3 regions of the Streptomyces sp. NBC_00631 genome follow, and region 3 is predicted to be linked to each of the others. Evidence: riboswitches for the same ligand, from Rfam matches in the RefSeq annotation. Region 3 holds a riboswitch; each other region holds the start of a gene.

Region 1 (10,195 bases), 1.9 Mb from region 3:
GTGACGTCGATGCGCGGCCGCCCCAGCTCGGCCAGGGGGATCACCTCGAAACCGGTCACGCGCCGCGACGCGTCGTCCCAGACCGGACGGCAGCCCAGCAGCGCCAGGATCTCGGCGATGTCGTCGCCCTGGGTGCGCATCGCGGAGGTGCCCCACACCGTCAGGCCGACGGACCGCGGGTACGCGCCGGTGTCGCTCAGATACCGCTGCACCAGCGAGTCCGCGAGCGACTGGCCGACCTCCCAACTCAGCCGGGACGGAATGGCCTTGGGGTCGACCGAGTAGAAGTTCCGGCCGGTGGGGAGGACGTTGACCAGACCGCGGGTGGGCGAGCCGGAGGGGCCCGCCGGGACGTAACCGCCGTCCAGGGCCTTCAGGATGTGCCCGATCTCGTCCGTGGTCCGGGCGAGCCGTGGCACGACCTCGGCGCACGCGAACTCCAGCACCGCGACGGCTTCGGGGAGTTCGGTGCCGAGCACCTCCCGTACGAGCGCGCCGCTCTCGGCGACGGCCCAGCCCCGCTGCTCCATGCCCTCCGTGACCCGGCGGCACAGCTGCTCCAGCAGGTCGATCGCGTCGGCGGCGGTACGTGAGGGGCCCTCGACCAGATCCGTCAGCTCCACCGGGACCTTCACCGGCGCGCCCGGCTCGGCCAGCAACTCCTTCTCGCTGAGCCCGAAATGGGCCGCGAAGGAGGCCCTGAGCCCTGGCAGCGCGTTGGCCTGGCCGCCCCACACCTGCGAGGCGCGCAGCACGGCCAGCACCAGGTTCACCCGCGCCTCACCGACCGGTCCGCCGCCGAGGATGTGCAGACCGTCGCGGATCTGCACGTCCTTGATCTCGCACAGATAGCCGTCGATGTGCATGACGAACTCGTCGAAGTCGCCGTCCTCCGGCTGCTCGTCCACATGCAGGTCGTGGTGCAGCTCGGCCGCCTTGACCAGCGTCCAGATCTGGGCGCGGACGGCCGGCGCCTTGGTCGGGTCCAGATCCGACACCAGCGCGTACTCGTCGAGCAGCTGCTCCAGCTTGGCCAGGTCGCCGTAGGTGTCGGCACGGGCCATAGGCGGCACCAGGTGGTCGACGACGGTGGCGTGCCCGCGCCGCTTGGCCTGGGTGCCCTCGCCGGGGTCGTTGACGATGAAGGGGTAGATCAGCGGCAGGTCGCCGAGGACCGCGTCCGGCGCGCAACCCGCGCTCAGGCCGAGACCCTTGCCCGGCAGCCACTCCATGGTGCCGTGCTTTCCCATGTGCACGACCGCGTCCGCCCCGAAACTGTTCTCCAGCCACCGGTAGGCCGCCATGTAGTGGTGCGACGGCGGCATGTCCGGGTCGTGGTAGATCGCGATCGGGTTCTCGCCGAAGCCGCGCGGCGGCTGGATCATGACGACGACGTTCCCGAACTGGAGGGAGGCCAGCACGATGTCGTCACCGTCGACGTACAGCGTGCCCGGCGGCTCGCCCCACGCCTGCGTCATCGCGTCCCGCAGCTCCGGGTCGAGCTTCTCGAACCACGCCCGGTAGTCCGCGAGCGGCACCCGCGCGGGCGCGGCGGCCAGCTGGTCCTCGGTCAGCCACTCGACGTCGTGCCCGCCGGCCTCGATGAGGCGGTGGATCAACTCGTCGCCGCCGGAGGGGTACTCGCTGACGCCGTACCCGGCGTCCCGGAGGGCGTCCAGCACCCGCACCGCCGACGCGGGCGTGTCCAGACCGACCGCGTTGCCGACCCGGGAGTGCTTGGTCGGATACGCGGTGAAGACCAGCGCGATCCTCTTCTCCGCGTTCGGCTTGTGGCTGAGCCGCGCGTGCCGTACGGCGATTCCGGCGACGCGTCCGGCCCGCTCCGGGTCGGCGACGTACACCGGGACGTCGTCCGGACCCTGCTCCTTGAAGGAGAACGGGACCGTGATCAGCCGTCCGTCGAACTCCGGGATGGCGACCTGCATCGCCGCGTCCATGGGGGAGAGGGCGGCGTCGGACTCGTCCCAGGCGCTTCTCGACGTGGTCAGGCAGAGACCTTGCAGCACCGGCACGTCGAGGTCGGCGAGCGCCCCGATGTCCCAGGCCTCCTCGTCACCGCCGGCCGAGGCCTGGGAGGCGTGCGTGCCGCCGGCCGCCAGGACGGTCGCGACCAGCGCGTCGGCCTCGGCGAGGAGCTCGTACAGCCCGGCGTCCGCCCCGCGCAGCGAACCGCAGTACACCGGGAGGGCGTTGGCGCCCTGCGCCTCGACGGCATCGCAGAGGGTGTCCACGAAGGCGGTGTTGCCGCTCAGTTCATGGGCCCGGTAGAAGAGCACCCCGACGGTCGGCCGGCCGCTCTCCCGGGTCCGGGCGCCGTGGACGCCGTACTCGGGCATCTTCTGCGGCTCGTCGAACCCCTCACCGGTCAGCAGCACGGTGTCGGACAGGAACCGGGCCAGCTCGGTGAGGTTGGCGGGGCCGCCCTCGACGAGGTACCTGAGCGCCTCGGCCACCACACCCGCCGGCACCGAGGACTCCGCCATCAACTCCGCGTCCGGCACGGCCTCGCCGCCGAGCAGCACGGTCGGGATCCCGGCGGCCTTCAGCGCGGCGAGCCCGTCCTCCCAGGCACGCTTGCCGCCGAGCAGCCGTACGACGGCGATGTCCGCGCCCTCGATCAGCGCGGGCAGCTCCGCCGCGACGTCGACGCGCGTCGGATTGCCGATCCGGTAGCCGGCACCGGAGGCGGCCCGGGCCGCCAGCAGATCGGTGTCCGCGGTCGACAACAACAACACAGTGCTCATGCGGGCGCTCCCGGTGGAATGAAAGGCAGTCCTTGCGGCGCGCCCGACTCGATGAGCCGCCAGAGCGCGTCCGTGTCCGCGTGCTGTTCGATCAGGTCGCCGAGCCGGTCGAGCTGCTCCTCGCGCAGCGCGGCGAACGAGGTTTCGGGGGCCGGCACGAACCGGCGGCCCGCGGCGGCCGCCACCTCGCGCAGGAAGGCCCGGCGGAAACCGTCCGACTCCAGGGAGCCGTGCCAGTGCGTGCCCCAGGTCTGCCCGACCCGGCACCCGTCCAGGCTGTGTCCATGGTCATCAGAGATGAACGCATCCCCACCGGTCACCTCGGCCACCCCGTGATGGATCTCGTACCCTTCGACCCGCTCGCCGAGGGCCTCCCCGACGGGCCGGGTCAGCGTCTTCTCCCGGGCGAACCGGACGCGCACGGGCAGCACCCCGAGCCCTTCGACATGGCCTCGGCGGCTCTCGACGTCGTCCTCGATGTGCTCACCGAGGATCTGGAAGCCACCGCAGACGCCGAGCACGGGCCGCTGCTCGGCGGCCCGGCGCCGCAGCGCCCGCGCGAGCCCCCGCTCGTGCAGCCACTCCAGGGCGCGAACCGTCCCGCGGGTTCCCGGAACCACGACGAGATCGGCATCGGCCAGCTCCTCAGGCCGGTCCACGAACCGCACCACGACGCCCGGTTCGGCGGCCAGGGCGTCCACGTCCGTGAAGTTGGACATGAGGGGTATCGCGCAGACGGCGACCCGGAGGACGTCCTCGCCGACGGGCGGCGCGGTGTTCGACTCCCGCACCGTCCCGCGCAACGACACCCTCAGCCCGTCCTCCTCGTCGATCCCGAGCCCGTGCCGGAACGGGAGCACGCCGTACGTCCGCCGCCCGGTGAGCCCGTGCAGCATGTCGAGGCCCGGCTCCAGCAGGGAGACGTCACCCCGGAACTTGTTGACGAGGAACCCGGCGACGAGTTCCTGGTCCTTGGGCGAGAGCAGGGCGACGGTGCCGAAGAACGACGCGAACACGCCCCCGCGGTCGATGTCCCCGACCACGAGCACGGGCAACCCGGCATTCCGGGCGATCCCCATGTTCACGATGTCGGTCCGGCGCAGGTTGATCTCCGCCGGACTGCCGGCTCCCTCACAGATCACCGCGTCATACGTGCCCCGCAACTCGGCGAGGCAGTCGAGCACGGTCCCGAGCAGCTTCTGCTGCCGCCCGCCGTGGTAGCCACGCGCACTCAGCTCACCGACCGGCTTGCCGAGCAGCACGACCTGACTGCTCTGCTCGCCACCGGGCTTGAGCAGCACCGGGTTCATCGGCGCGGTCGGCTCCACCCGGCAGGCCTGCGCCTGCATGGCCTGCGCCCGCCCGATCTCGGCCCCGTCACGCGTCACGAACGAATTGAGGGACATGTTCTGCGCCTTGAACGGCGCGACCTTCACACCCTGCCGCACCAGCCACCGGCAGATACCGGCGGTGACGACGCTCTTCCCGGCGTCGGAGGTGGTACCGGCCACGAGGAGGCCTCCGTTGTTCATGACGCCCTTCCCCGAAGCGATCCGCGCAGCAGGGCCGCAGCCGCGCTCACCCCCCACGCCAGCCATCCCACCCGCCGCGACAACCGCACCGCCCGATCGATGTCAGCGACTTCCACAGCGCGCCCCTCCCCGTTCAGCACCGGCCGATGCTCCACTCGCCCCCCGTACGACAACGTCCCCCCGAGCCGTACCCCCAACGCCCCCGCGAACGACGCCTCCACGGGCCCCGCGTTGGGGCTCGGATGCTTCGCGGCATCGGCCCGCCAGGCCCGTACCGCTCCCTTGGGGTCCGTTCCGGACACCGCGGCCAGCACGGCGGTGAGCCGCGCCCCCGGCCATCCGGCCACGTCGTCCAGCCGCGCGGAAGCCCACCCGTACCGGCGGTGGCGGGCCGACTTGTGCCCCACCATGGCGTCCAGGGTGTTCACGGCCCGGAACCCGAGCAGCCCCGGCACACCCCCAACGGCCCCCCACACCAGCGCCCCGACGACCGCGTCGCTCGTGTTCTCGGCGACGGACTCCACGACCGCCCGTGCGATCCCGTCGGCGTCCAGGGCCTGCGGATCCCGCCCGCACAGATGCGGCAGCCGCGCGCGGGCCGCCTCGACGTCGCCCGCCTCCAGGGCCCGCCCGACGGCGCGGGCCTCGCGGGCGAGCGAAGTGCCGCCGACCACGGCCCAGGTGGCCGCGCCGGTGAGGGCCACGGACGCCGCGGTGGACGGTCGTACGATCCGCTGGGCCACGGCGCCCAGCGCCACGGCGCCGCCGGCGCACACGGCGGTGTGCAGCGCGCCCCACCCGCGGTGGTCCCGCCACAGCACCCGCTCCACGGCCCCGGCCGTCCGGCCGAACACGGCGACCGGATGCCCCCGGCGCGGATCGCCGAGCAGCAGATCACCGAGAAGGCCGGCGGCGGCGCCGTACGCGAAGACGCGATCGGCACCCATCGGCTCAGCCGGCCGCGGGGTGGGGGAACGACCGGGTACTGAACCTCGAACGGCAGCCGTGCATGGCGATATGTCCTCACTCAGGGTGTCCGCGCCCTGGTTCGACGAGACCGGCGGTGAGAGTTCCTGGCTTCCGGGGACTGCTACCCCGGTGACAGTGGCGGGACCGCGCCGGATTCACACCGGCTTCCTCCCTTGCCGCCGTACATGGCTCCGGAAGTCCACCACGCCCCTGGAAGACCCGTCAACTTGCCGTTGACCTGGGAGGGGAGTGTGTGGGAAGGCCCACACCGGTTACCTGCCGAGGTCTGTGGGGCATGCCGAAGGCTCCTCTCCGAGCGGATGGAGAGGAGCCTTCGGTGGGGGCGAGCCCCTGTTGTGTCAGGCCTTCGCCACGATCAGGTGGATCCCGTAGGCCACCGCGGCCGCGCAGCCGGCGAAGCAGAGGTAGGCGGCCGTCACGGCCAGGGCGGCGGAGTCGCCCTGGGCGGTGGCGCGTTCGCGGGCGGAGAGGCCCTTGATGCCGAGGGTGAACAGGGCCACCAGGCCCACCGTGACCACGAGGCTGACGCCGAAGACGGAGCCGATGGCTGCCCAGTCGATGTTCATGTCGCTTCTTCCTCGGGGGTCAGACGGTGGCGGCCGGGTCGGTCGCGGGAGCGGCGGGGGCGGTAGCGGGGGCGGGGATGGTGGCGACGAGATCGTCGGTGACCGGGCCGGCGGGCGGCGGGGTCACGGCCGCGATCGCCGTGGTCACCACGCCGGCCGGCTCGGCGGTGTCGGCGTCGTTGACGTTGCCGCTGTCCACGACCTCGCGGCGGGACAGCTTCCAGATGCCGGCGCTGGTGGCCACCAGGAAGACGGCGACGAGCGCGGTGCCCCAGTCGCCGAGGTCCGTCACGGACTCGGCGAGGGCGCCGACCAGCGCGGCGGCCGGGAGGGTGAGCAGCCAGGCGACGACCATGCGGGTCGCGGTGGACCAGCGGACCGTGCCGCCCTTGCGGCCGAGGCCCGCGCCCATCACGGAACCGGAGACGACGTGCGTGGTGGAGAGCGAGAAGCCGAGGTGCGAGGAGGCCAGGATGGCGGTGGCCGCGCTGGTCTGGGCGGCGAAGCCCTGCTGCGGCTGGAGGTCGGTCAGGCCCTTGCCCATGGTGCGGATGATGCGCCAGCCGCCGATGTAGGTGCCCAGCGCGATGGCGAGGCCGGCCGAGAGGATGACCCAGGTGGGAGGGTTCGAGCCGGGGGCGATGGAACCGCCCGCGATCAGCGCGAGGGTGATGATGCCCATCGTCTTCTGCGCGTCGTTGGTCCCGTGCGCGAGCGAGACCAGTCCGGCGGAGGCGATCTGGCCGGCGCGGAAGCCCTTGCGGGTGGCGTTGTCGTCGGCGTTCTTGCCGATCGTGTAGGAGAGCCGGGTGGAGAGCATCGCCGCGAGGCCCGCGACCACGGGGGCGGCGACCGCCGGGAGCAGGACCTTGGTGACGAGCACGTCGCCGTGGACCGCGCCGAAGCCGGCGGAGGCGACGGTGGCACCGATCAGGCCGCCCATGAGGGCGTGCGAGGAACTGGAGGGCAGGCCCACCAGCCAGGTGACGAGGTTCCAGAGGATGGCGCCGACGAGCGCGGCGAAGATGACCTCGGGACGAATGCCGTTCTCGTCGACGAGACCCTTCGAGATCGTGTTGGCGACCTCCACGGAGAGGAAGGCGCCCGCCAGGTTGAGCGCGGCGGACATCGTCACCGCGATCTTGGGCTTGAGCGCGCCGGTCGAGATGGTCGTGGCCATCGCGTTGGCGGTGTCGTGGAAACCGTTCGTGAAATCAAACGCGAGTGCGGTGACCACCACAATCGCGAGGATCAGCGAGAAGCTTTCCATTTACCCAGGCAATCTTTCGAAGTCATTGGTTGTTGGACCGTAGGCAACCTGGGTGAACGGTAGGTGAACTGGGGTGGGCTTAGGGGTGTCAGTGATGGGGGGTCGTCATTCCGCTTCCGGTCCGGCGACCCAGTCGCCGCTTGGTCAGTGGCCCCGGGCGAACGCCCTCAGCCGCCCCGGTGAGCCGTTGAAGAGATTCTGGTCACCCGGCAGGCTGCCGCTGTTGCCGTACTGCCAGAACGTCCAGGAGGACCATCCGGCCGGCAGCGTTCCCGCCTCCGCCGAGCCGTGCCGCGCGATCCACAGCGCGTGGTCGGCGGCGAACGCGCCGCTGCCGCCGGTGCAGAGGTCCCACCAGTTGGTCGTCGTGTAGATCACCGGCCGCCGGCCGGTCTCCCGCCGCAGCTCGTCGCTGAAGGACCTGATCCAGCCGACCATCCCGGACGGGCTCAGGCCGTAGCACCTGTGCTTCTTGTCGTACGGGTTGTACTCGACGTCGAGCGCGGGCGGCAGCGTCCAGCCGTCCGCCGTCCAGGTGCCGCCGTTGCTCACGAAGTACGCGGCCTGTGCGGCGCCCGACGACTGGTCCGGCCGGGCGAAGTGGTACGCGCCCCGGACGAGGCCCGCCTGGCGGGAGCCGTTGTACTGCCGGCCGAAGTACGGGTTGCGGTAGGTGGTGGACTCGGTCGCCTTGATGTAGACGAACACGGCGCCTTTCGCCTTGGCGTCCGGCCAGTCGACGTTCTTCTGGTGCGAGGAGACGTCGTGCCCCCTCGGTGTGCTCGCGGCGGAGGCCGGCGTCCCGGCGAGCGCGGGCGCGGTCCCCGCGAGGGCGAGTGCCGCCGCGGCCGCCGCGAGGACATGAATGCGGTGGCGGGTCGACGGAGTGCGGTCACGGGCCACGTTTCCCCCCGGAATGGCGGCGTGTACGAAAAATCGTCCAGAGAATATTGGAAGATCGGCGTATGATCGGTGATCTTCGGCCAAGCCTAGAAATGGAATCCTTTGTGGGGTTTTGCGCTCTACTGGATTCCGGACGTCCGGCCTAAAGTGCCCCGCCGTGCAGGGCCGTTGAGGCGCCGGCTGGCAGGATCGGGCCATGGCTGAACACCGGCGGGACGAGCGTGACCAACGGGGCGGGCGCGGCGGCGCACAGGGGGTGGCGGAGCCCCGAAGACGGGATGCGCGGGCGGCGGAGGTTGACGCGTGGCGGGAACTCGTCGCCACGGCCCGCCGCACGGTGTCCGACGGGCTGGTCGTCGGCACCTCCGGCAACGTCTCGGTCCGCGTCGGCGACACGGTGCTGGTCACGCCGTCGGGCGTGCCGTACGACCGACTCACCCCCGACGACGTCACGGGCGTCGACCTCGCCGGCCGCCAGGTCCTCGGCACCCTGGTCCCGACCAGCGAACTGCCGATGCATCTCGCGATCTACGGCAGCACCGGCGCCGGGGCCGTCGTCCACACCCACGCCGTCCACGCGACGGCCGTCTCCACGCTCGTCCCCGAGCTGCCGGCGATCCACTACATGTCCGCCGCCCTCGGTGGCGCCGTCCGGGTCGCCCCCTATGCGACGTACGGCACCGACGAGTTGGCCGAGAACATGCTCCGCGCCCTGACCGACCGCTCCGGCTGCCTCCTCCAGAACCACGGCACGATCACCTACGGCACCACCCTGACCCAGGCCTACGACCGCACCGCCCAGCTGGAGTGGATGTGCCACCTGTGGCTGACGGCATCCACGGTCCCGGGCCTGACCCCGACCCTGCTCTCGCCCGGCCAGGTGGCGGAGGCGGAGGAGAAGCTGAGGGGATACGGCCAGACAGAGGGGTGAACCCCGGCCTGACGGGAAGACGGGTCCAGTGGCTTCGTCGATTTCTCCTTCCTCCACTGGCCGACACCGGAGTCCGCCCGGACACTGGACAGGTGCGCCCAGTCAAAGTCACGGCCGCCGCCGTCGGTGCCGTACTCGCCGCCGGTGCGGCCGGCGTGGCCGCGGGGCGGTTGGCCAGTGACGCCGCGCTGAAGGCACCGCCCGGCCGGCCCCTGCCCACCGAACCCCGGCTCACCGTGCACGGCACCGCGGCCGGCCGCATCACCCTCACCCGCGACCTCGCCTCGCTGCGCCCCGGCACCTACGGCCTGGCCGGCGACGGCTCGCACGCGGTCGTCGGCGCCGTCCTGGAGTCCGCCGCGGACACCGCCGACACCGTCGTACGACGGCTGGAGCGGGTGACCCACGGCACGTTCGAGACCGGAGACAACGCCTGGCTCACCGCCAACGTCCACGTCGGCAACCCCGGCACGGCCCTGGGCCTGGAGTACGCCGACATCGACCTGCCGGGCGAACTCGGCCCGCTGCCCGCCTGGTTCGTGCCCGGCCACCGGGAGACCTGGGTGATCGCCGTGCACGGCCTCGGCACCACCCGCGAGCACCCCATGAACGTCATGCCGTTCCTGCACGCCCTGCGCCTGCCGGTGCTCGCCCTCGCCTACCGCGGCGACCTCGGCGCGCCACGCCCCCCGGACGGCCTGAACCACCTCGGTGAGAGCGAGTGGCGCGACCTGGACGCGGCGATCCGCTACGCCCTCCGCTACGGCGCCCGCCGCGTCGTCCTGTACGGCTGGTCCACCGGCGCCACCATGGCGCTGCGTGCCGCCGCCCACTCGGCGCTGCGCGAGCGGATCTCCGGGCTGGTCCTCGACTCCCCGGTGCTCAGCTGGGAAGCCACCCTGCGCGCCCTCGCCCAGGCCCGGCACACCCCCGAGCCCCTGCTGCCGCTCGCGGTGCGCGCCGCACAGGGCCGCGCCCGCCTGCACGCCGACCATGCCGGTGACCCCGTCGACCCGGAACACCTCACCGTGCCCACCCTGATCGTGCACGGGCCGGACGACACCGTGGCCCCCTGGGCGTACTCCCGGCGGCTCGCCGAGCGGCGGCCCGACCGGGTGGCCCTGCACACCGTCCCGGACGCCCCGCACGGCGCGATGTGGAACGCCGACCCGGAGGAGTACGAGGAGCGACTGCGCCGGTTCCTCACGCCCCTGATGTGACACCCCGGGGCGTGCGCC
Region 2 (10,195 bases), 7.7 Mb from region 3:
GGGCCCGGCGGGATCGGACAGGTCGTACGGTCGCATGACACACTCGGACCGGGCGTACAGGCGTCGACAGCGGGAGGTAGCACCTTGCTGACATTGGATCTGCACCCGGTCTTCAGGAACAACCGCGACATCGAACTCTCGCTGCGGCAGATCGTCTTCCAGGCGAAACGCACGGGGGAGCCCGTCGTGCAGATCATTCATGGGAAGGGCACCGGGCAGCTCAAGGGCCGCGTCCTCGCGTTCCTCGGCCAGAAGCACATCCGCAAGCTGTACGACCGCGTGGAGATCGACACGGCGAACACGGGCCGTGTCCTGGTGCACTTCGCGCCACCGCAGGGCGCTCACCGAGTCGTCGGTGACCAGTCCGAGCCGATCGCCTGAAAGGCGTCCGTCGGCTGGCGCCCAGCGGCGCCGACACCGCCGGTCCGGCCTGGGTGCACCGGCTCGGCTTCGCCACGGCAGACCCAGGGACAGCAACCGTGTCGACCACCCCGTTCTCCGGCTCCTCCGCAGGGGTTCGGGTCCAGTGCTGCCGGCGGGCGGCGGAGTCGGCGGCAGTGCGGTGGCCGATCGGGGCTTGGGCGAGCGGTTCCCGGGAGCGGTGCAGGAATGCCTGCCGGAGCAGCCGCCCCGCCGCACGAAGGCATTCCCGGGTGCGAGATACTCTCCCGATGGGTTCACGTACTTCCCCGACCAGCCGGCCGATCACGATACGGAGGGCCGTCGCGCGGGATGCCAGACGGCTCACGCGGCTCGTGCGTGGCTCAGGCGCCTACGAGGGCAAGTACGCAGCCGCAGTCGCGGGCTACCGGGTCGGTCCTGATTACATCGAGGCCCACCGCGCTTTTGTGGCCGTAGGCGCCGACGAGCCCGGAGGCCGGGTCCTCGGGTTCTACTCGCTCGTCCTCGCTCCACCGGAACTCGACCTGCTGTTCGTCGCCGACGAAGTGCAAGGACGAGGTATCGGACGGCTCCTCGTCGCGCACATGCAGTCCGAGGCCCGTGCCGCCGGGATCGACTGCCTCAAGGTCGTGTCGCATCTTCCCGCCGCGGACTTCTACCACCGCGTCGGTGCGGTGCGGACCGGGACCGCTTTTGCGAACCCGCCCGCCGTGCCGTGGGACCGTCCCGAATTCGAGTTTCGCATTCCTTCGGAATGACGCGGGATGCCGGTTGGCGGAGCACTGGCACCGGTGTACTCCGGATCAAGCACCCGCGAGTCGGTCCGGCTCCGTGGAAAGACGGGTTTCGGTGCTCCTCGGCTCCGGGGGACACGCCGTCGGCGGCCCGCCACTACTGGTAGCCGTACCGGGGACGCTCCGGCCAGGGGCCCAATTCCCCCAGCTCACAGCCCTGTCTCGCGAGCGTGTGGTGGCGGGCATGGGTGGAAAGCGAGAGGGTAGCCGAAGGATCGTCGGCCGTTTCACAGTGGGCCGTGTCCTTGGTCCGTTACGCGGCCGGCCGGTTCCGCAGCCGGGGGCCGGAGGAGATGGAGGACGTCGTCCAGGTCGGAATGAGCGGCCTGATCAAGGCGATCGACCGGTTCGAGCTGTCCCGCGAGGTGGACTTCACCTCCTTCGCCATCCCCTACGTCGTCGGTGAGATCAAGCGGTTCTTCCGTGACACCACCTGGGCCGTGCACGTACCCCGGCGGCTGCAGGAGGCCCGCGTCCAGCTCGCCCGGGCCACGGAGGAACTGCGAAGCCGGTTGGGTCGCACGCCGACGGTCAAGGAGCTGTCAGAGCTGATGAGCCTGCCCGAGGGCGAGGTGATGGAGGCCCGAACCCGAGGCAACCGACGCACCGTCGACGAACGAGGCCGCGGAGGGACCGCTCCGCGTTCCGCAGCTCAGTCGGGCTCAACGCGTCGACCGGACCCCGCCGGAAGAGACAACCGCGAGCGGGTGTGACGGACGTACTGGGTGACTAGGGCCGAACCCGGGGAAGAAGGAGCAGCAACCGATAGGAGGTTGCCATGCGTGGCGGGGATCTGGAACTGGGGCAGCTTCTGGCCGCCGCTGAGGCGGCACCGCCCGGGGAGTCCGTCGAGGTACTTGCGAACGACCTGCGCAAGCGCTTCGGTGCGGAGCGTGTGTCGTTCCTGTTCGTCGACCTCGTGGGCCGGCGGTTGCTGCGCCTGATCACGCAGGCCGACGATGACATGGAGGGCGCTGCCGAGCGGATCGACCTGGAGGGCAGTGTCTACGACGCAGTCCTGCGCAGCCAGCGCCAGCGCGTGGAACCGGACGGCCAGGGCGGGCGGCGCGTGATCTCGCCGGTGACCAACCGCGGCGACTGCATCGGTCTGCTGGAGGCGACGCTGCAGAACGCCGACGACACCGTGCTTGCGCAGATCGAAGACGCGGCGCACGCACTGGCTTACATCATCGTCACGGACCGCCGTTTCACCGATCTTTACCACGCGGGCCGGCGCACCACCCAGACCAGCCTGGCCGCCGAGATCCAGCACCAGTTGCTTCCCTCAGCCTCCTGCTGCGAGGCTCCCCAGTTCACCCTCGCGGCAGGGCTGGTGCCGGCCGACGACATCGGCGGGGACACCTACGACTACACACTCGATCGAGACACACTGCACCTGTCCATCACCGACGCCATGGGACACGACACCCACTCCGCGCTGCTCGCCACGCTCCTGGTCGGCGCCATGCGCGGCGCCCGCCGTGGCGGCTGTGACGCACTCCAGCAGGCGCAACGCGCCCACGACGCCCTGTTGACCCACAGCCGCGGCCTGGCCACTGGACAATTGCTGTGCATCGGCCTCTCGACCGGCACCTGCGAACTGGTCAACGCAGGGCATCCCCGGCCCCTGCGCCTACGCCGAGGCGCCACCGAGGCCGAAGAGATACAGCTCGCAGTCGACCTCCCCTTCGGCGTGGCAGCCCCCCACGCCTACCGTGTCCAGGAACTCCAGCTTCGCCCCGGCGACCGTCTGATTCTGCTCACCGACGGCATGCAGGAACGCGGCGCCGGAGCCGTCGACCTGGCATCCCTCGTGTGGGACACTCGCACCTCACACCCCAGGGAAGCCGTGCGCAGCCTGACCAGCGCGGTGCTGGATGCCTGCCGGGGAAACCTCAGGGACGACGCCACCGTCCTCGTCCTGGACTGGCACGGTCCGCGGCGCGAAGACGGCTGAAGCTGTCCCCAACGCCCAGGGCACCCTGGTCGCCACCGACGAGGGGCCCGGCGAGGAGTTCTGGGCCGGCCTGCTCGCCGTCTCCGACGTGATGGGCACCGGCTGGTACGCGGTCGACGCCGTCGACGCCGCCGAGGTCCGGCCCGGCTCCACCGCCGTGGTGGCCGGCGACGGCGCGGTCGGCCTGCGCGCGGGCATCACCACCTACGCCCCCCTGCGCCGCTGGGGCGCCGGACCCGGCAAGAAGGTCGCGGCCGTCGGCCTCGGCCGAGCGCGTCCTCGCCTCCGACGTCCGCTACCGCTTCGTCATCGACACCACCACCGTCGCCTGACCCGCAGAGCCTGGCCGGCGCGGTGGGCATCGTGATCGCCCAGGCAGCCGGCCGCGACCCTGTACTCCGGCGGCAGGCTGGTGCGCTGCTACGGCCGCCTTCATGGTGTCCGGCTTCGTCTCGGGACGGCTGTCGGAGCGGCGGCCGGAAAAGGGCACCTCGTCCTGGACCTCGCCATGGCCCTCGCCATGGCCCTCGCCGTGGCCCTCGCGGGTGCGGGCGGGCTCCTGGTCACCGCGGCCCCTGCAGTTGCCGCCGGCCGCGCGCCACGAGCGCCCCCCGCACCACGCAGCAACTCGCCACCAGCCGCCGCGCCCTGGACGTCACCCTCTGCGAGGACACGTTGCACAGGCTGGACGAGATCCGGCCCGGCCACGGTGGCGAAGCCCCGGGGCGGGTGGTCGCTGATTCCCGTGTCCGACCTCGGCGTTGGCGGGGCCGCGGCCGGAACCGGGAGCCGTGCCCCCGGACCGGCTCAGGCGTCGATGATGACGGGGATGATGAGGGGCCGACGGCGGTGGGTGCGGAACGCCCAGTTCGCCACGGCGCGGGCGACGAGTTGTTCGAGTTGGCGCGCGTCCCCGACGCCTTCCTCGGCCGCGGTGGCCAAGGTCTTCTCGATGACGGGGATGACCGGCTCGAAGGTGGTGTCGTCGTGGACGAAACCCCGGGCGAGGAAGTCGGGGGCCTCGGCGAGGGCGCCGGTGTCCGCGTCGACGATCGCCACGACCGTGACCACGCCTTCGGCAGCGAGGGTGAGGCGGTCCTTGAGGGACGCTTCGGTGGCGCCGCCGACTTCCATGCCGTCCACGTAGACGTTGCCGGCGGGGACCTTGCCGGTGACGGATACGCGCCCGTCGACCAGGTCGACGACGACGCCGTCCTCGGCGATGACGACCCGGTCGGGGTCGACACCGGTACGGATGGCGAGGTCGGCGTTGGCCCGCAGGTGGCGCCATTCGCCGTGCACGGGCATGACGTTGCGGGGCTTGACGATGTTGTAGCAGTAGACGAGTTCGCCGGCGCTGGCATGCCCGGAGACGTGCACCTTGGCGTTGCCCTTGTGGACCACGTGGGCGCCCCACCGGGTGAGTCCGTTGATCACCCGGTAGATGGCGTTCTCGTTGCCGGGGATGAGGGAGCTGGCGAGCAGGACGGTGTCGCCCTTGCCGATGCGGATCACGTGGTCGCGGTTGGCCATCCGGGACAGCGCGGCCATCGGTTCGCCCTGGGAGCCGGTGCACACCAGAGTGACCTTGTGGTCCGGGAGCTTCTCCAGTTCCTTGGTGCTCACGACCAGACCGGAGGGGACCTTCAGATAGCCCAGGTCACGGGCGATGCCCATGTTGCGGACCATCGACCGGCCGACGAAGCCGACCTTGCGGCCGTGCTGGTGGGCGGCGTCCAGAACCTGCTGGATACGGTGCACGTGGCTGGCGAAGCTGGAGACGATGACCCGGCGCGGCGCGGTGCGCATCACCTGCTCGATCGCCGGGTTCAGCTCTCGCTCGGAGGTGGTGAAGCCGGGTACTTCGGCGTTGGTGGAGTCGGTGAGGAACAGGTCCACGCCCTCCTCGCCGAGGCGGGCGAAGGCGCGCAGATCGGTGATGCGGTCGTCGAGAGGAAACTGGTCCATCTTGAAGTCGCCGGTGTGCAGCACCATCCCGGCCCGGGTGCGGATCGCGACCGCGAGGCTGTCGGGGATGGAGTGGTTGACCGCCACGAACTCGCAGTCGAAGGGCCCGAAGCCGCGCCGGTCGCCCTCCCGCACCCGCACCGTGCGCGGCCGGATGCCGTGTTCCTTGAGCTTGGCCTCCAGGAACGCCAGTGTGAGCTTGGAGCCGACGACGGGAATGTCCCTCCGCTCGCGCAGCAGGTACGGCACGCCTCCGATGTGGTCCTCGTGGCCGTGGGTGAGTACCACGGCCACGATGTCGTCCAGCCGGTCCCTGATCGAGGTGAAGTCCGGCAGGATCACGTCCACACCGGGCTGGGTCTCCTCCGGGAACAGCACGCCGCAGTCGACGATGAGCAGCTTGCCCGCGTGCTCGAAGACGGTCATGTTGCGGCCGATCTCGCCCAGGCCGCCCAGGGCGATGACCCGCAGCCCTCCTTCGGAAAGGGGCGGCGCGGCGGTCAGCTCGGGATGCGGATGACTCATACCCCGACGGTACCCGGAGAGCGGGACAGGGTGACTCATTGCCTCCGTCCCCCGACGAGGGCTCGATGAGCGCGGCGCGGATACCTGGTCCTGCCACCACAGAAACACTCACCGGAGCGGGTGAGAATCAGCCGCCTGTCTGCGCGTCCGAAGCGGGACCGGGCCTGGCCGACCGCTGGATCATGGCGACCTTTCGAAAGCGACCCGGGCCCGATGACCGTCGGCCGTCAGCAGACAGGTGCCGGGCATGCCCGCCATGCGGGCCACAGGGATTCGTTTCGGTAGGTCGAGGCCAACTCGGCCGCGCGGCGGCGGCGCTCCGCGAGTTCGTCCTCCGACAGCTGCGGCGGCGGGGCGTCCTTGCCCGCGACGACATCACCGATGCGCATGAAGTACTCGTCCTGGCCGGCGGGGGTGCACATGCACAGCATGCGGGCCGGCGCACCCGAGGCGTTGCGGAAGTTGTGCGGCGCGTTGGCCGGGCTGTGTGACAGCTGACAGCACGCCGGAGCCCCGCGTTCAGCCGGTGCCGGCGGTGGTGCAGTGTTTCAGCAGGTCGACGGTGACGGGGTCGACAACCCGGTAGCGCACCACACGGCCCTCCTTCTCGCCCGCCACGACGCCGGCGGCGCGCAGCAGACGCAGGGCCTGGGAGACGGCTGGGTCGTTCATGCCGGTCGCCACGGCGAGGTCGGAGACGGCGAGTGGGCCGGTGTGGTGCAGGGCCAGCAGGAGGGCGAGGCGTCCGGGGTCGGCCAGCAGAGAGAACCGCTCGGCCCAGGTGCGGACGTGGCCGGGTTCGCCGATGGCGGCGATCGCGTCGCAGACCCGGTGGCCGTCGATGGTGCGGCGGCCGGAACGGTCGGCGGGGACGAGGTGCATGCGCGCCATCCTCCCAGGTGCACCGATGTGATCTTGCGTACCTGCGTAGCTGCGCAGGTATGCAGGGAGTATCGGGTCCCCGTACGGTGGGGGAGCCGTGGTGCTCGGGAAGACCGGTGAAAGTCCTTCGCGGATCGAGGGATTCAGGCCGGAGCGGCCCTCGCCACTGTGATCAGGGAGTTCCCGTCCCATGGGTTGTACGGTCACTGTCCGCCGACGGCGGACGGGAAGGCCGGGACGGGCACGCGGCACCTGTAAGCCAGGAGACCGGCCACGGCATCTCACGAAGTGATCCACGAGGTGCTGGAGCGTGACCTGATGGCCCTGCCCGAAAACGGGACCGAGACCGATTCTGTTTCCTTTCGCTGGCGGCGCGAGGACACCGTCAGGACGGCGGGGCTGATGGCGGTGATCGCCGCCCTGCATGTCGTCGCCTTCGGGGTGCTGTTCCTGCTCGTCGTCCCTGGGCACTACGAGATCGGCTCCAAGGCGTTCGGAATCGGGCTCGGCGTCACCGCCTACACGCTCGGTATGCGGCACGCCTTCGACGCCGACCACATCGCCGCGATCGACAACACCACCCGCAAGCTGATGGCCGACGGCAAACGGCCGGTGTCGGTGGGCTTCTGGTTCGCGCTCGGCCACTCCAGCGTGGTGGTCGTGATGGCGGCACTGGTGGCGGGCGGCGCCGCCATCGCCGGCACGCTGATGAACGACGGCTCAAGCACCCACCGGACGCTGGGCGTCATCAGTACGACCGTCTCCGGCTCCTTCCTCTACGTCATCGCCGCGCTCAACCTGGTGGCTCTCGTGGGCATCCTGAAGGTGTTCCGGGCCATGCGGGCAGGCAGGTTCGACGAGAAGGAGCTCGAACGGCACCTGGACTCCCGCGGGTTCATGAACCGGATCCTCGGCCGCCTCACCAGGTCCATCACCCGGCCCGGCCAGATGTACCCGATCGGTTTCCTGTTCGGCCTGGGCTTCGACACGGCGACCGAGGTCACCTTGATGGTGATGGCGGGGTCGGGCGCGGCGGCGGGCCTGCCCTGGTACGCGGTCGTCTGTCTCCCCCTCCTCTTCGCCGCGGGCATGAGCCTGTTCGACACGCTGGACGGAACCTTCATGAACTTCGCCTACCAGTGGGCCTTCTCGAACCCGGTCCGCAAGGTGTTCTACAACCTCACCATCACCGGGCTGTCCATCGCCGTCGCCTTTCTGATCGGCACCATCGAACTGGTCGGCGTGCTGCACGAGAAGCTCGACCTGCGCGACGCCGTGACCGACTGGATCGCCGGACTGGACCTGGGCAACGTCGGCTATGTGATCGCCGGGCTGTTCGTCGTGGTGTGGGCCGCCGCGGTGGCGTACTGGAAGCTGGCCAAGGTGGAACAGCGGTGGGCGGCCCGGCTGGGAGAGGGCAGCTGACACTTCAGGACCGGCTGCGGGCCGGGAAGCCCCGGCGCTTCCCGGCCCGCCGTCTCGTGTGTGTCCCGAGCGGTGGCGGACGTACCGATGCCCGCGACGACCTTCAGGTGCAGACGCGGTTTCACCGCGTCGGTGCCGACGATCGCGGCCTGCGCCTTCGTCGCCGCGTCCTGCCGCTTGCCCGGGTCGGACTCCGTCCCGGCGGCGACCAGCCCGTCCGCGTTCTTGTCGCACAGGAAGGCCGGGTTGTAGGAGCCGTCGCGGGTGAAGTCGCCGGCGAGGACCGTGACCGGGTCGCCGGTGTCGAGCATCATGCTGCCGGAGCACCTGGGCGGTCTCCGGCAGCTCTGGCCGGTCGCCGTAGGCGGCGATGGTGACGCTCCTGCCCTCGGGGCTGGTGGCCTCCGCCCGGCCGGCCGGCTCGGTCCGCTTGCCGGCGGCCCAGGTCAGGGCGGGACCGAACGTCCGTTGTCTCAAGCGCTACCTGGCCCGGGAGGTCTTCCACCCGGTCGGACAGCTGCAGTCGGCCCCCCCCGCTCACAGGGGCTGTCGTGACACCTGAAAGCGCGACGAGGCCCTGCCGGTCCGGTCGGCGGGGCTCCGTCGTGCGCGGCTGGTCAGGATGGGTGGGAGCGTGTGCAAGGGCTCCGTCATACCCCGGCTCGCCGCTTTCTCCCGACCTGACCGCCGGAACCCTCCTCGGCGATCTGATCGGCGACTACGAACTTGCCGTCGGCGGCCACTGACCCCGCTGCGGCTGCTCGCCTGCGACTCACGTGAGGCGAGCAGCCGCCCTGTCCGCCGCCCATCGCGGAAGGCGTTGCGTACGTCGTTGAGCGGTCGGCGGTCGCGGAGTCTGCACGCGCTCGCGTACGGCGCCTGCGTGCGGCCGGCGCCTGCGCGGTGCCGAGGGCGCCGCAGCCCGGGTGCGAAGGAAGCCGCCGTGCGTCGGTTGGGTGACCTGGAGGGGACCGGGCCTGGGGCTGCACGCACACCTGTACCCGTCAGCAGGCGCAGCGGTGCTCATGCAGGACGCCCTCGTGGACGAGCCGGACCCGGCGGGCGCGCCGGCCGGTTTCGTGGAACAGATGAGTACGGAGGAAGTGGACGCGATACGCTCGGCGCTCCGAGCGGTGAAGAGGCGGAGTAGCGCATGATCACAGCCGCGGGGCTGGCCGGATACGCGGTCCTGGTGGGTGCCGTGGTGCCGCCCCTGCTGGCCAGGGCCCCGTGGGCGCACCGGGCGCCGGCTGCCGCGGTCCTGGCATGGCAGGGCCTCATGGTCACGTTCGTTGTCGCCACCGCCCTCTCGGTGTACCACGTAGTGACGGCCGAACAGCATGTGCACGACGGAATGATCGGGCTGCTCACTGCATGTGGACTGCCCGCGGACGCCTCGTCGGCGGGCGACGCGCCCCTCACCTTCGACGCCGCCCTGGCGATCGCGGCACCCGTCGTGGTCGTCCTGCTGCCGGCCGGGTGGCTGGTCCGGTGCGCCTGGCGGGCGCGACGTGCCAGCAACCGCCAGCTGGACATGCTCACTCTTGTCGGCGAACCCGCGCCCGAGTACGGCGCCACGATCGTCGACCACGGCATTCCCGCCGTGTACTGTCTGGCCGGACGCCGCGCCCGCGTGGTCGTCACCAGCGGCGCGCTGGACATCCTCACCGAGGAGCAGCTGCGCGCGGTACTGGACCACGAGCGCGCCCACATCGCGGGCAGGCATCACCTGTTGAAGATCCTGGTGGACGCGTTCTCGCGTGCGTTCCGCGGTCTGCCGCTCGCCCGGCACGCCAAGGAGCAGACGAGCCTGCTGCTGGAGATGATCGCGGACGACCGCGCCCTGCGGCATCACTCCAGGGACGCGCTGGCGACGGCGATGTGCGAGGTCGCGGCGGGACGAGCGCCGGCGGCGGCTCTGGGTGCGGGTGGATCGGGGGTCCTCATCCGGCTGCGGCGCGTCCTTGTACCGCAGCCCCGGCCGCACCGCGTGGCATGGCTGGGCATCGTTGTGGCCACTGTCGCAGCTCCGCTGCTGCCCCTGACGGTGGCGTGCGTGCCCTGACTCCTACAGGACCCGCACCGTCCCCAACAGGTCGCGTACTCGCGCAGGATCGGGCGCGTCTGCGGCACATCAGTCAGTTCTGCCGGGGCTGTGAGACGCGACGGGTGCGACCGGACCGGGCGACCGTGATGAGGATCGCCGCGGCCAGGCCGTACAGGCCCAGGGTGGCGGCGGTCC
Region 3 (10,195 bases):
GCCCAGGCGCTGGAACGGTGGCGGCGCGACGGAGTGCCGGGCCGCCCCGGCGCCTGGCTGACCACGACCGCCCGCAACCGCGCCCTGGACGTGCTGCGCAGGGAGACGGTGGGGGCCAGGAAGCTGAGGGAGGCAGCGGTGCTGGCACGGGACGAGGAGCCGTACGACCCGTTCGGTGAACGGGACGACAGCGGTGTGGTGGACGACCGGCTGCGGCTGGTCTTCACCTGCTGCCACCCGGCGCTGCCGATCGAGGCCCGGGTCGCGCTGACGCTCCGTACCCTGGCGGGGCTGACCACGCCCGAGATCGCGCGCGCCTTCCTCGTTCCCGAGGCGACGATGGCGCAGCGTCTGGTGCGGGCCAAGCGGAAGATCCGCAACGCCGGCATCCCGTACCGGGTGCCGCCCGCGCATCTGCTGCCCGAACGCACGACGGGCGTCCTCGGCGTGCTGTACCTGCTGTTCAACGAGGGGTACGCGGCCACGGCCGGCGCCGACCTGATGCGGACCGGCCTGTGCGCCGAGGCGATCCGGCTGGCCCGGCTGCTGGCCCGGCTGATGCCCGACGAACCGGAGGTCGTCGGGTTGCTCGCGCTCCTGCTGCTGCACGACGCCCGCCGGGACACCCGGGTGGACGCGGCCGGCGACCTGGTGACCCTGGAGGACCAGGACCGCACGGCCTGGGACCGCGCCGAGATCGACGAGGGCACCGCGCTCCTGGACGGCGCGCTGCGCCGGGGCCGCCCCGGCCCCTACCAGATCCAGGCCGCCATCGCCGCCTGCCACAGCACCGCGCCGAAGGCCGCCGACACCGACTGGGCCGACATCGCCGGCCTCTACGGCGAACTCCAGCGGTACGTCCCCTCGCCCGTGGTCCGGCTGAACCGCGCGGTCGCCGTGGGCATGGCCGAGGGCGGTGCGGCGGGGCTCGCCCTGGTGGCGGAGCTGGAGGCGGCGGGCGACCTGGCCGGCTACCACCTGCTGCCCGCGACCCGCGCCGACCTGCTGCGGCGCATGGGACGTATGCGGGAGGCGGCCGAGTCGTACGCGCGGGCGCTGGAGTCGGCGGAGAACGCGGCGGAGCGCAGGTTCCTGGAGAAGCGCCTCGCGGAGTGCCGGCGGGCGTAGCCGCCGGGGGGTTCGCCGCAGGCTCCGACGGGGGCTGACCCCCGGCTGGATGCGGCAGCCCACCGGAGTGATCGCGGGGCGGTCCGTGCCTAGCGTGAGGGCACATGGCAACGTTCTCCCTCAAGCCCGCCCTGGCGTTATCGGTGGCGGCGCTCGTGCTGGCGTCCGCACCGGCGGCCGTCGCACGGTCGTCGCCTGCGCAGCTCGCCGAGCGCTGCGGCCCGCACGCCGGTGTCCGCCGGGCACTGACCGAACTGACCACCGACGATCACATCACCGGCGCCTCGGTCCTCGCCGACGGCCCGTGCGGGCGCTGGACCGCGGCCGCCGGCACGGCCGACCTGCGCACCGGCCGCCCGATGAACACCACCGACCGGCTGCGCGTCGGCAGCGTCACCAAGACGTTCACCGCGACGGTGGTCCTGCAGCTCGCCGCGGAGCACCGGCTCGCGCTCGACGCCACCGTCGACCACTACCTGCCCGGCCTGATCGACGCCCACGGCTACGACGGCCGGAGCATCACCGTGCGGCAACTCCTGCGGCACACCAGCGGATTGCCCGACCATCTCGACGCACCGGAGTGGGAGCACCCGGACCGGGTGCGGTACCGCCGTTTCGCACCGCGCGAGTTGATCACCCGAGCCCTCGAACTCCCGCACCCGCAACGGCGCTGGCACTACGCCACCACCAACTACCTGGTGCTGGGCCTGCTCGTCCGGAAGGTCACCGGACACCGCCCCGAGGACGAGATCAGCCGCCGGGTGATGCGACCTCTCGGGCTGCGCGACACCTACTGGCCGGGGGACGAGACCCGCATCCAAGGGCCGTACTCCCACAGCTATTTCACGTCCGCCGACGGGCGGCGCGTCGACGGCACCGACTGGAACATGACCTTCGGCGGGGTCGGCGGTGCCCTCGTCTCCACGCAGGGCGATCTCACCCGGTTCGCCACCGCGCTGCTCGGCGGCCGGCTGCTGCCCGCGGCCGGACTGGCGGAGATGAAACGGACGGTGGCCGCCGATCCGGACCGGCTGTGGCCCGGTGCCCGGTACGGGCTGGGGCTGATCTCGTCGCCGCTGTCGTGCGGCGGCGTGTGGTGGGGGCACGCCGGGACCGTGCCCGGTGGGCATCGCGCGCTGGTCGCCGTCGGCCCCGGCGGGCACAGCGTGGCCGTCGCCCTGAACCGGGTCCCGGACAGTCTCCAGGCCGAACTGGACTTCCAGAACCTCATCGACACGTCTGTCTGCGCCACCGAAAGGAGCTCCGCATGACCGGCTTCGCGGCCACGGCCGCCCTGGCCCTGGCGAGTGCCCTGGCCCTCGGCACCACACCGGCCGCCACCCATGCCCCGGACCCGCTGGCCCGCTACCACCACCAGCGCCTCACCTGGAAGAGCTGTGTGCTCGGCCCGGGCGACGACACCGGCAAGGCGCTGCGGAAGGCGGGCGCCCGCTGCGCCGACGTCACCGTGCCGCTGGACTACGACGACCCGGGCGGCCGTACCGTCACCGTCGCCGTCTCCCGCATCAGGGCCACCGACACCGCCCACCGCGTGGGTGCGCTGCTGCTCAACAGCGGCGGGCCCGGCGGGCAGACGATCGGTGACCCGCCGTGGGTGCGGGAGGCGATGAAAGGCGTGGGCAAGCGGTACGACGTGGTCGGCGTGGACCCGCGTTTCGTCGGCCGCAGCACGACCCTGGACTGCCACTGGCCCACGGGGTCGGGGATCCGCGGTCCGGGTCACGACCGGGCCGGATTCGACCGCTCGACCGCCCTCGCCGAGGAACTCGCCCGCGACTGCCGGAAGTACGAGGGCGACGTCCTGCCGTACGTCACCACCCGGAACACCGCGCGGGACATGGACGTGATCCGTGCGGCGCTCGGTGAGCGGCGGATCTCCTACCTCGGCTATTCGTACGGCAGTTACCTGGGCGAGGTGTACACCACGATGTTCCCGAAGCGCACGGACCGGGTGGTGCTGGACGGGGTGGCCGACCCCGACCGGTACAGCCCTCGCCTGCTGCGCGGCTCGGAGCCCGCCAACCGGCACGCACTGCGGGACTGGGCCGCCTGGGCCGCCGCCCGCGACACGACTTACGGCCTGGGCCGTAGCCCGAAGGCGGTACTGGCGGTCGTGGACCGGGTCCAGGCCGCGGCCGAGCGCGCCCCGCTGCGGGTCGGTGGCTACCGGGTGGACGACAGCGTCACACCGATGGTCGTCTTCAGCGGCCTCTCCCAGGACAACGACGCGGCGTACGGCGACTTCGCGGCGGCCGTCCGCGACCTGCGGGACGCGGCCGACGGCAGGCCGGTCGACCCGGGTCCATGGCTCGCCGACACGCTCCGGTTCATGCTGACCGGTTCCGAGTCGGCGTACGGCAGTGTGCAGATGGCCTTCCTCTGCGGGGACGTGGGCGCGCCCCGCGACCCGGAGACCTACTGGCGTGACGTCCGACTAGCCCGCGCGCAGGACCCGTTGTTCGGGCCGGTGACCAACAACATCGGGCCGTGCGCCTTCTGGGACCCGCCGCGCGAACGCCCGACCACCATCAGGGACGACCTGCCCGCCCTCCTCGTCAACGCGACCGGCGACCCTCGCACCGTCTACGAGGGCGCCCAGGCGGTGCACCGCGACTGGCCCGCCTCCCGGCTGGTGACCCTGCGCGGTGCGGACCAGCACGCGGTGTTCGGGGTCTACGGCAGCGGCTGCGTCGACGCGACGGTCAACGCGTATCTCGCCACCGGCCGGCTGCCGGCCGCGGACGTCACCTGCGCCGCGCGTTCTGCGCCGACGCCCTGAGCTCCTCCCACCGCACCCGTGGCCGGGGCGGGCCGCGCCGGCCCGGACAGCGGTCGGTGGCCCGCCTCGTGCCACGGAGCGCGCTCACCGCGCCGCTCACCCGGCCGCGAACCTCTCGTCCGTGGGCACCGGCCGGGGCGCGGCGGACCTGGCCCCGGTCCGTGCCCGCCGCCGTGCCTACGCGAGTTGACCACCGCTCCGTCGCGGAGCTTCCGGAGGTGCCGAGGCGTCAGCCGCCGAGTGCGGTCATCACCACCGCCTTGGCCTCCTCCTGCACCCGGGCGAGGTGGTCGGGGCCCTGGAAGGACTCGGCGTAGATCTTGTAGACGTCCTCGGTGCCGGACGGGCGGGCCGCGAACCAGGCGTTCTCCGTGGTCACCTTGATGCCGCCGATCGCGGCGCCGTTGCCCGGTGCCTCCGTGAGCACCGCGGTGACCGCCTCGCCGGCCAGGGTCTCCGCGGTGACCTGGGCCGGGGAGAGCTTGGCGAGGAGGGCCTTCTCCTCCCTGGTGGCGGGGGCGTCGATGCGGGCGTAGGCGGGTTCGCCGAAGCGTGCGGTGAGGTCGGCGTAGTGCTCGGACGGCGTCTTGTCCGTCACGGCCGTGATCTCGGAGGCGAGCAGGGCGAGCAGGATGCCGTCCTTGTCGGTGGTCCACACGGAGCCGTCCCGGCGCAGGAAGGAGGCGCCGGCCGACTCCTCGCCGCCGAACCCGATGGCACCGCTGACCAGTCCGTCCACGAACCACTTGAACCCGACCGGGACCTCGACCAGCCGACGGCCGAGGTCGGCGGCGACCCGGTCGATCATCGAGGAGGAGACCAGGGTCTTGCCGATGCCGGCGCCGGCCGCCCACTGCTCGCGGTGGCGGTAGAGGTAGGAGATGGCGACGGCGAGGTAGTGGTTGGGGTTCATCAGGCCGGCGTCGCGGGTGACGATGCCGTGCCGGTCGGCGTCGGCGTCGTTGCCGGTGGCGACGCGGAACTCGGTCCGCTTCTCGATGAGCGAGGCCATCGCGTACGGCGACGAGCAGTCCATGCGGATCTTGCCGTCCCAGTCCAGCGTCATGAACCGCCAGGTGGGGTCGGTGTAGGGGTTGACCACGGTGAGGTCGAGGCTGTGCCGTTCGGCGATCCGTCCCCAGTAGGCGACGGAGGCGCCGCCGAGCGGGTCGGCGCCGATGCGCAGTCCGGACGCCCGGACCGCGTCGAGGTCGAGGACGCTGGGCAGGTCGTCGACGTAGACGCCCATGAAGTCGTACCGGCCGGTGGCCGCGGCGGCGAGCGCGCGCTCGTACGGGATCCGCTGTACGTCCTTCATCCCGCCGGCGATGATCTGGTTGGCGCGGTCCTGGATCCAGGAGGTGGCGTCGGATGCGGCGGGGCCACCGCTGGGCGGGTTGTACTTGAAGCCGCCGTCGGCCGGCGGGTTGTGCGAGGGGGTGACCACGACCCCGTCCGCGAGACCGGCCGTACGGCCCCGGTTGTGGGTGAGGACGGCGTGGGAGACGGCGGGGGTGGGGGTGTAGCCGTCGGCGCTGTCGATCAGGACGGTCACGCCGTTGGCGGCGAAGACCTCAAGGGCGGTGACCTTGGCGGGCTCGGACAGGGCGTGGGTGTCGGCGCCCAGGAAGAGGGGGCCGTCGGTGCCCTGGCCGCTCCGGTACTCGCAGATGGCCTGGCTGGTGGCCGCGATGTGGTCCTCGTTGAACGCGGTCGTCAGCGACGATCCGCGGTGTCCCGAAGTGCCGAACGCCACCCGCTGGCCCGGGTCGGACGGGTCGGGGTGCAGTGCGTAGTAGGCCGTGACCAGCCGGGCCACGTCGACGAGGTCCTCCGGAGCCGCCGGCCGGCCCGCTCGCTCATCCGGCATGAGTCCACTTCCTCCGCAGTCGTTGATCGATCGCTCGCGGCCCATCTTTCCCTGTCAGCGGCCGCGGACGCGAGTGCGGCGCCGGTCGCGCGCCGAAGACACGGTGGGTTCACGACCGGTTCACAGCAGTCTCACCGCGTTCGGGGCCCGTTGTTCGAAGATGTCGAGCAGCCAGTCGAAGACGGTGGCTCCGCGCCCGGCGCGGGCCTCGGCCAACTCCGCGGCGACTGCGGCGCGGTTGGACGGGTGACAGCGGGCCAGCCGGATCTCCAGCTGGCGGGCGGTCTCCGCATGCCCCAGATACGCACGGGACGTGTCGTGGTCGCGCCACTCGAAGACGAAGTCGCGGTCGTCGGGCGTGCCGAAGCCGCCGCTGAGGCAGTCGGCGAACGCGTCGAGGTTACGGCCGAAGTAGCCGCCGGGCCCGTTGACCGCTTCGCCGATCACCCGCCAGAAGTCCTCCAGGGTCGTGATCGCGGTGCCGTCCAGTACGTAGGTCTCCGTCACGGCCCGCAGGATACGACGGCGTACCGGCCGCAAGCATTGGTTGCGGAGGAGATCACCCCGCCAGGACCACAGCCCGCCGCATCGATATATCGTGATACTGCTCAGACTGTATCGATGACATTGACGCAGGAATCGAGGGGTTCGGGATGTCGACCGAGCACGCCACCAGTCCCTTGCAGGATCCCCGGGTCCAGGCCGTACTCGACCGGATCCAGGCCGAGCGCCGCCGTCCCGCCGGAGGCGGGCCGCGCGGCGGCACCCGGGATCCGTACGCCTTCACCGACGTCGGCTTCTCCATCCACCCCGCCCAGGGCGACCTGATCTATCTGCTGTGCCGGGCCGTCGGCGCCACCCGGGTCGTCGAGTTCGCCACCTCTCTGGGCGTCTCCACCCTCTACTTCGCCACCGCGGTCCGGGACAACGGAGGCGGCACGGTGATCGGCTCCGAGATCGTCCCGGAGAAGGCGGCCGCCGCCCTGGGCCACCTCGCCGAGGCCGGCCTCGCCGACCTGGTGGACCTCCGGATCGGGGACGCCCGCGAGACGCTGCGCGACCTGGGCGGGCCCGTCGACTTCGCGCTCATCGACGGGTGGCCGGTCGACTCCGGCCCCTCGCTGGCCCGCCAGGTCATGGAGAACATCGCACCTCAACTGCGCCCGGGCGCGCTGGTGATGAACGACAACGCCGAGCCCGACTACCTGGACTACGTCCGCGACCCGGCCAACGGCTTCCGCACCCTCTCCCTGCCGCTCAAGGGCTCGACCGAGCTGTCCGTGCGGGTCGGACCGTCCGTCGGGGCCTGAGACCGGCACGTGCGGGCCGAGTCGACGGACGCGTCGGGGCGGGACGGGTGAGCGAACGCGCGAGGGCCCCCGGACGGATCCGGAGGGCCCTCGCGTGTCGTTCGGTGTGCCGGTCAGCGTGGAGCGGGCGCCGTGCGCGCGGCGGCCGGCGCCTTCGCCGGCTTCGGGTTGAGGACGCGCTCGGCCAACTCGCCGAACAGCAGGCCGAATCCGCCCCACAGCGACACCTGGATGGCGAGCGCCGAGAGCCGGAACCGCCACAGCAGGGTGGCCGGGAAGTCCTTCGGCACCTCGTTGACGACCGGCAGGAACTGGTACGCCAGCCCGATGACGACGCCGAACGCGACCACCGCGAGCACGGTCGCCCACCAGGTGCCCAGCCGTGGCCGGAGCCGCTTGCCGAGGATGGTGGCGGCGACCGCGAGAAGCACGCTGAGCAGCATCATCAGGAAGTACAGCGTGGTCCGCTTGCCGATGGTGTCCGGGTCGCCCACCGACGGCGGGTTGGCCGGGTACTTCAGGAACGGCACCACGTACACGGCGACGAGCGCGCAGCCGGACAGCAGCAGCGCGGTCGCCCGTGGCGAGAAGCGGCCGACGCGGCCGAGGGCGAAGGAGTAGGCCAGGGCGGCGATGCCGCCGAAGGCGACCCCGTAGACCAGGACACCGGTGGCCAGGCCGGCGGTGGACTGCAGGGAGCGGGAGACGACCTCCATCTCGTGCTCGTGCGAGTGGGCGTCCTCGAAGCTGATCGCCTTGTCGACGTTCGGCTCACCGAGCAGCCAGGCGACGACGAGGGCGAGCAGACCGGCGGCCAGACCGGCCAGCATGCCCCGCACCAGGAGGCTCCGGACCGTTGCGGAGTTCATGGGTGGTACGGCGTCCCTCGCGTCAGTGGCAGGGGAAGCCGAGCAGGTGGCGGGCGTCGTGCACCCACTCGTGGACGTCCGTGCCGCTGAACACGGAGGTGGCGCCCTGTTCGGCGCCGACGAAGTAGAGCAGGACCAGCATCAGGATGCCGAAGAAGACCGCCCAGGGAGCTATCGCGGACAGCGGCAGCTTGGCGGGAACGGCGGGGGTGGTGGCTGTCGGCGGAGCGACGGTCTGCGCCATGGCAGGACCTCCTCTGGGAGTTCGCGTCCCATCTCGGTGGTGCACAGGACGACGGCCACGGGTCTGACTCACAAGCAGCCCTCGGGCTCTTGCACACAGTGGCGCGACCGTTCCGGATTTCCACCGGCTTCCGTCTCGCCGTCGTCGATATCGGACAGACCGTACCGCGTGTCAGGGGCACGGCCAAGACCGCCTCACCAGCCGTGATCTTCATCTCGCCCCTGGTGAGCGGCGCCCGGGCGGGTCAGGCGGGCGGGGCCAGACCCAGTTCGCGCTCGCCGAGCGGGGCGAAGAAGCGGTCGACGACGGCATCGGTGACCTCGGCGAGGGTGGCCGGCGACCAGTGCGGGGTGCGGTCCTTGTCGACGACCTGGGCTCGGATGCCCTCCACCAGGTCATGGGTGGCGAGAGCCGCGCAGGAGACGCGGAACTCCTGGTCCAGGACGTGTTCCAGCGAGCCGAGGCGCCGGGCCCGGCGCAGTGCCTGGAGCGTGACCTTCAGGGCGGTGGGCGACTTGGACAGCAGGGTGTCCGCGGTCTCCTTCGCCGCCGGGTCGCCGTGCGCGAGCAGCCGCTGGACGATCTCCTCGACCGTGGCGGCCGGGTAGCAGGCGTCGATCCACGCCCGGTGCCCGGCCAACTCCCCGTCCGGCGCCTGCCGCACCTGCCGGGCGAGCGCCTCGGGCACGGGCAGGACGGCGAGGTCGGCGACGAACGCGGGGAGCGAGCCGGACGGCATGTAGTGGTCGGCGAGTCCGCACAGCAGGGCGTCGGCGGCGCCGATCTGCCCGCCGGTCAGCGCGAGATGGGTGCCCAGTTCGCCCGGCGCCCGGCCGAGCAGATACGTCCCGCCGACGTCGGGCACGAAGCCGATCCCGGTCTCCGGCATGGCGATCCGCGACCGCTCGGTGGCGATCCGGACGCCGCCGTGCGCCGAGACGCCGACGCCGCCGCCCATCACGATCCCGTCCATCAACGCGACATACGGCTTCGGGTAGCGGGCGATGCGCGCGTTGAGCCGGTACTCGTCCCGCCAGAACGCGGCCGCGGCCGACCCGTCACCGTCCCGGGCGTCGTCGTGGACGGCACGGATGTCACCCCCGGCGCACAGGCCGCGCTCCCCTGCTCCGGTGATGACCACGGTCTGGACGGCAGGGTCGTGCTCCCAGGCGGTGAGTGCCTCGTCGACGCGGCGCACCATCGCGTGCGACAGCGCGTTGATGGCCTTCGGCCGGTTGAGCGTGATGTGCGCGGCCCGTCCGCTGACGTGCAGCAGGACGTGTTCCTCGGCGCCGGTCATCCGGACACCTCCGCCGGGCCGCGGGCCACGATGAGGCGCATGGTCTCGTCGGTTCCTTCCGGGGTCGCTGGACGGGTGGGTCACGGACGATCATCTCGCGACCGTCCGGTCCCTGACACACCGGCCCTTCGCGCATCGCTGGGGAGACCAGGCGGTGCCCGGCGGCCGCCGCGTCCTCGGGGTCCACCGTCCCGGCCACAGCCGGGCCACGCCGAAGGCCGCCTCGACCACGAGGAAGGACCACAGCAGGCACGGCTCGCCGTGGCCGAGCGCGTACGCCTGCCAGGTGGCGAATACGACCGCTTCGCCGATCACCGGCCCGGCACCGAGCCCGGTCCATTCGGCCGGTACCGACGGAGCGGGTCCCCTGGAGGTCCGGTGAACCCGCAGGGAACTCTTGGTCATGGGTTTCCCTGGACGGCCGTTCGAGTACAAAGGGCTGCCTAACATGAGGCGATCACGAACGGTACGAATCCCCGGGAGCTCGGGATGGTGTTGTCCGGCCTCAGCTGGAGGTCGTTGCGTCCCTGGGCGGTCGTCGGTGTCGCCGTCGTATGCCTGGTGGCCGGGTTTCTGGCGCTCACGCACGACTCACGCCCCGCACACGCCGCCCCGGCCGCGCTGCCGCACACCACCGTGGAGGTGTCCGCCAGCCGCTGCGGCCGCGGATGGAG

The links. Region 3 has a riboswitch for cobalamin ahead of OHB00_RS04335 (CbtB-domain containing protein). Riboswitches for the same ligand answer to the same signal wherever they lie in the genome.
Region 1: it holds a riboswitch for cobalamin, as region 3 does, so the genes downstream of both, OHB00_RS12785 (cobalamin biosynthesis protein) here and OHB00_RS04335 (CbtB-domain containing protein) in region 3, are expected to answer to the same signal.
Region 2: it holds a riboswitch for cobalamin, as region 3 does, so the genes downstream of both, OHB00_RS39520 (HoxN/HupN/NixA family nickel/cobalt transporter) here and OHB00_RS04335 (CbtB-domain containing protein) in region 3, are expected to answer to the same signal.

Annotation. Positions count from the first base shown of each region.
Region 1 is NZ_CP107734.1:2,780,491-2,790,685, reverse strand. Features, by position in the region: gene cobN (cobaltochelatase subunit CobN) at 1-2,765, opposite strand, end outside; gene OHB00_RS12790 (cobyric acid synthase) at 2,762-4,297, opposite strand; gene OHB00_RS12785 (cobalamin biosynthesis protein) at 4,294-5,244, opposite strand; cobalamin riboswitch at 5,344-5,486, opposite strand; gene OHB00_RS12780 (hypothetical protein) at 5,626-5,853, opposite strand; gene OHB00_RS12775 (anion permease) at 5,873-7,123, opposite strand; gene OHB00_RS12770 (lysozyme) at 7,268-8,026, opposite strand; gene OHB00_RS12765 (class II aldolase/adducin family protein) at 8,223-8,957, shown strand; gene OHB00_RS12760 (alpha/beta hydrolase) at 9,050-10,177, shown strand.
Region 2 is NZ_CP107734.1:8,642,119-8,652,313, forward strand. Features, by position in the region: gene OHB00_RS39480 (Smr/MutS family protein) at 85-381, shown strand; gene OHB00_RS39485 (GNAT family N-acetyltransferase) at 672-1,160, shown strand; partial or broken gene OHB00_RS39490 (sigma factor) at 1,436-1,795, shown strand; gene OHB00_RS39495 (PP2C family protein-serine/threonine phosphatase) at 1,975-3,153, shown strand; partial or broken gene OHB00_RS39500 (IMP dehydrogenase) at 3,158-3,352, shown strand; gene OHB00_RS39505 (ribonuclease J) at 3,961-5,646, opposite strand; gene OHB00_RS39510 (hypothetical protein) at 5,874-6,068, opposite strand; gene OHB00_RS39515 (ArsR/SmtB family transcription factor) at 6,166-6,528, opposite strand; cobalamin riboswitch at 6,610-6,819, shown strand; gene OHB00_RS39520 (HoxN/HupN/NixA family nickel/cobalt transporter) at 6,847-7,953, shown strand; gene OHB00_RS39525 (hypothetical protein) at 7,845-8,267, opposite strand; gene OHB00_RS39530 (M56 family metallopeptidase) at 9,107-10,018, shown strand.
Region 3 is NZ_CP107734.1:903,851-914,045, forward strand. Features, by position in the region: gene OHB00_RS04300 (RNA polymerase sigma factor) at 1-1,128, shown strand, start outside; gene OHB00_RS04305 (serine hydrolase domain-containing protein) at 1,233-2,399, shown strand; gene OHB00_RS04310 (alpha/beta hydrolase) at 2,396-3,928, shown strand; gene pgm (phosphoglucomutase (alpha-D-glucose-1,6-bisphosphate-dependent)) at 4,158-5,798, opposite strand; gene OHB00_RS04320 (barstar family protein) at 5,919-6,305, opposite strand; gene OHB00_RS04325 (O-methyltransferase) at 6,452-7,108, shown strand; gene OHB00_RS04330 (CbtA family protein) at 7,222-7,977, opposite strand; gene OHB00_RS04335 (CbtB-domain containing protein) at 8,000-8,221, opposite strand; cobalamin riboswitch at 8,258-8,399, opposite strand; gene OHB00_RS04340 (enoyl-CoA hydratase/isomerase family protein) at 8,466-9,521, opposite strand; gene OHB00_RS04345 (hypothetical protein) at 9,612-9,926, opposite strand; gene OHB00_RS04350 (EfeM/EfeO family lipoprotein) at 10,011-10,195, shown strand, end outside.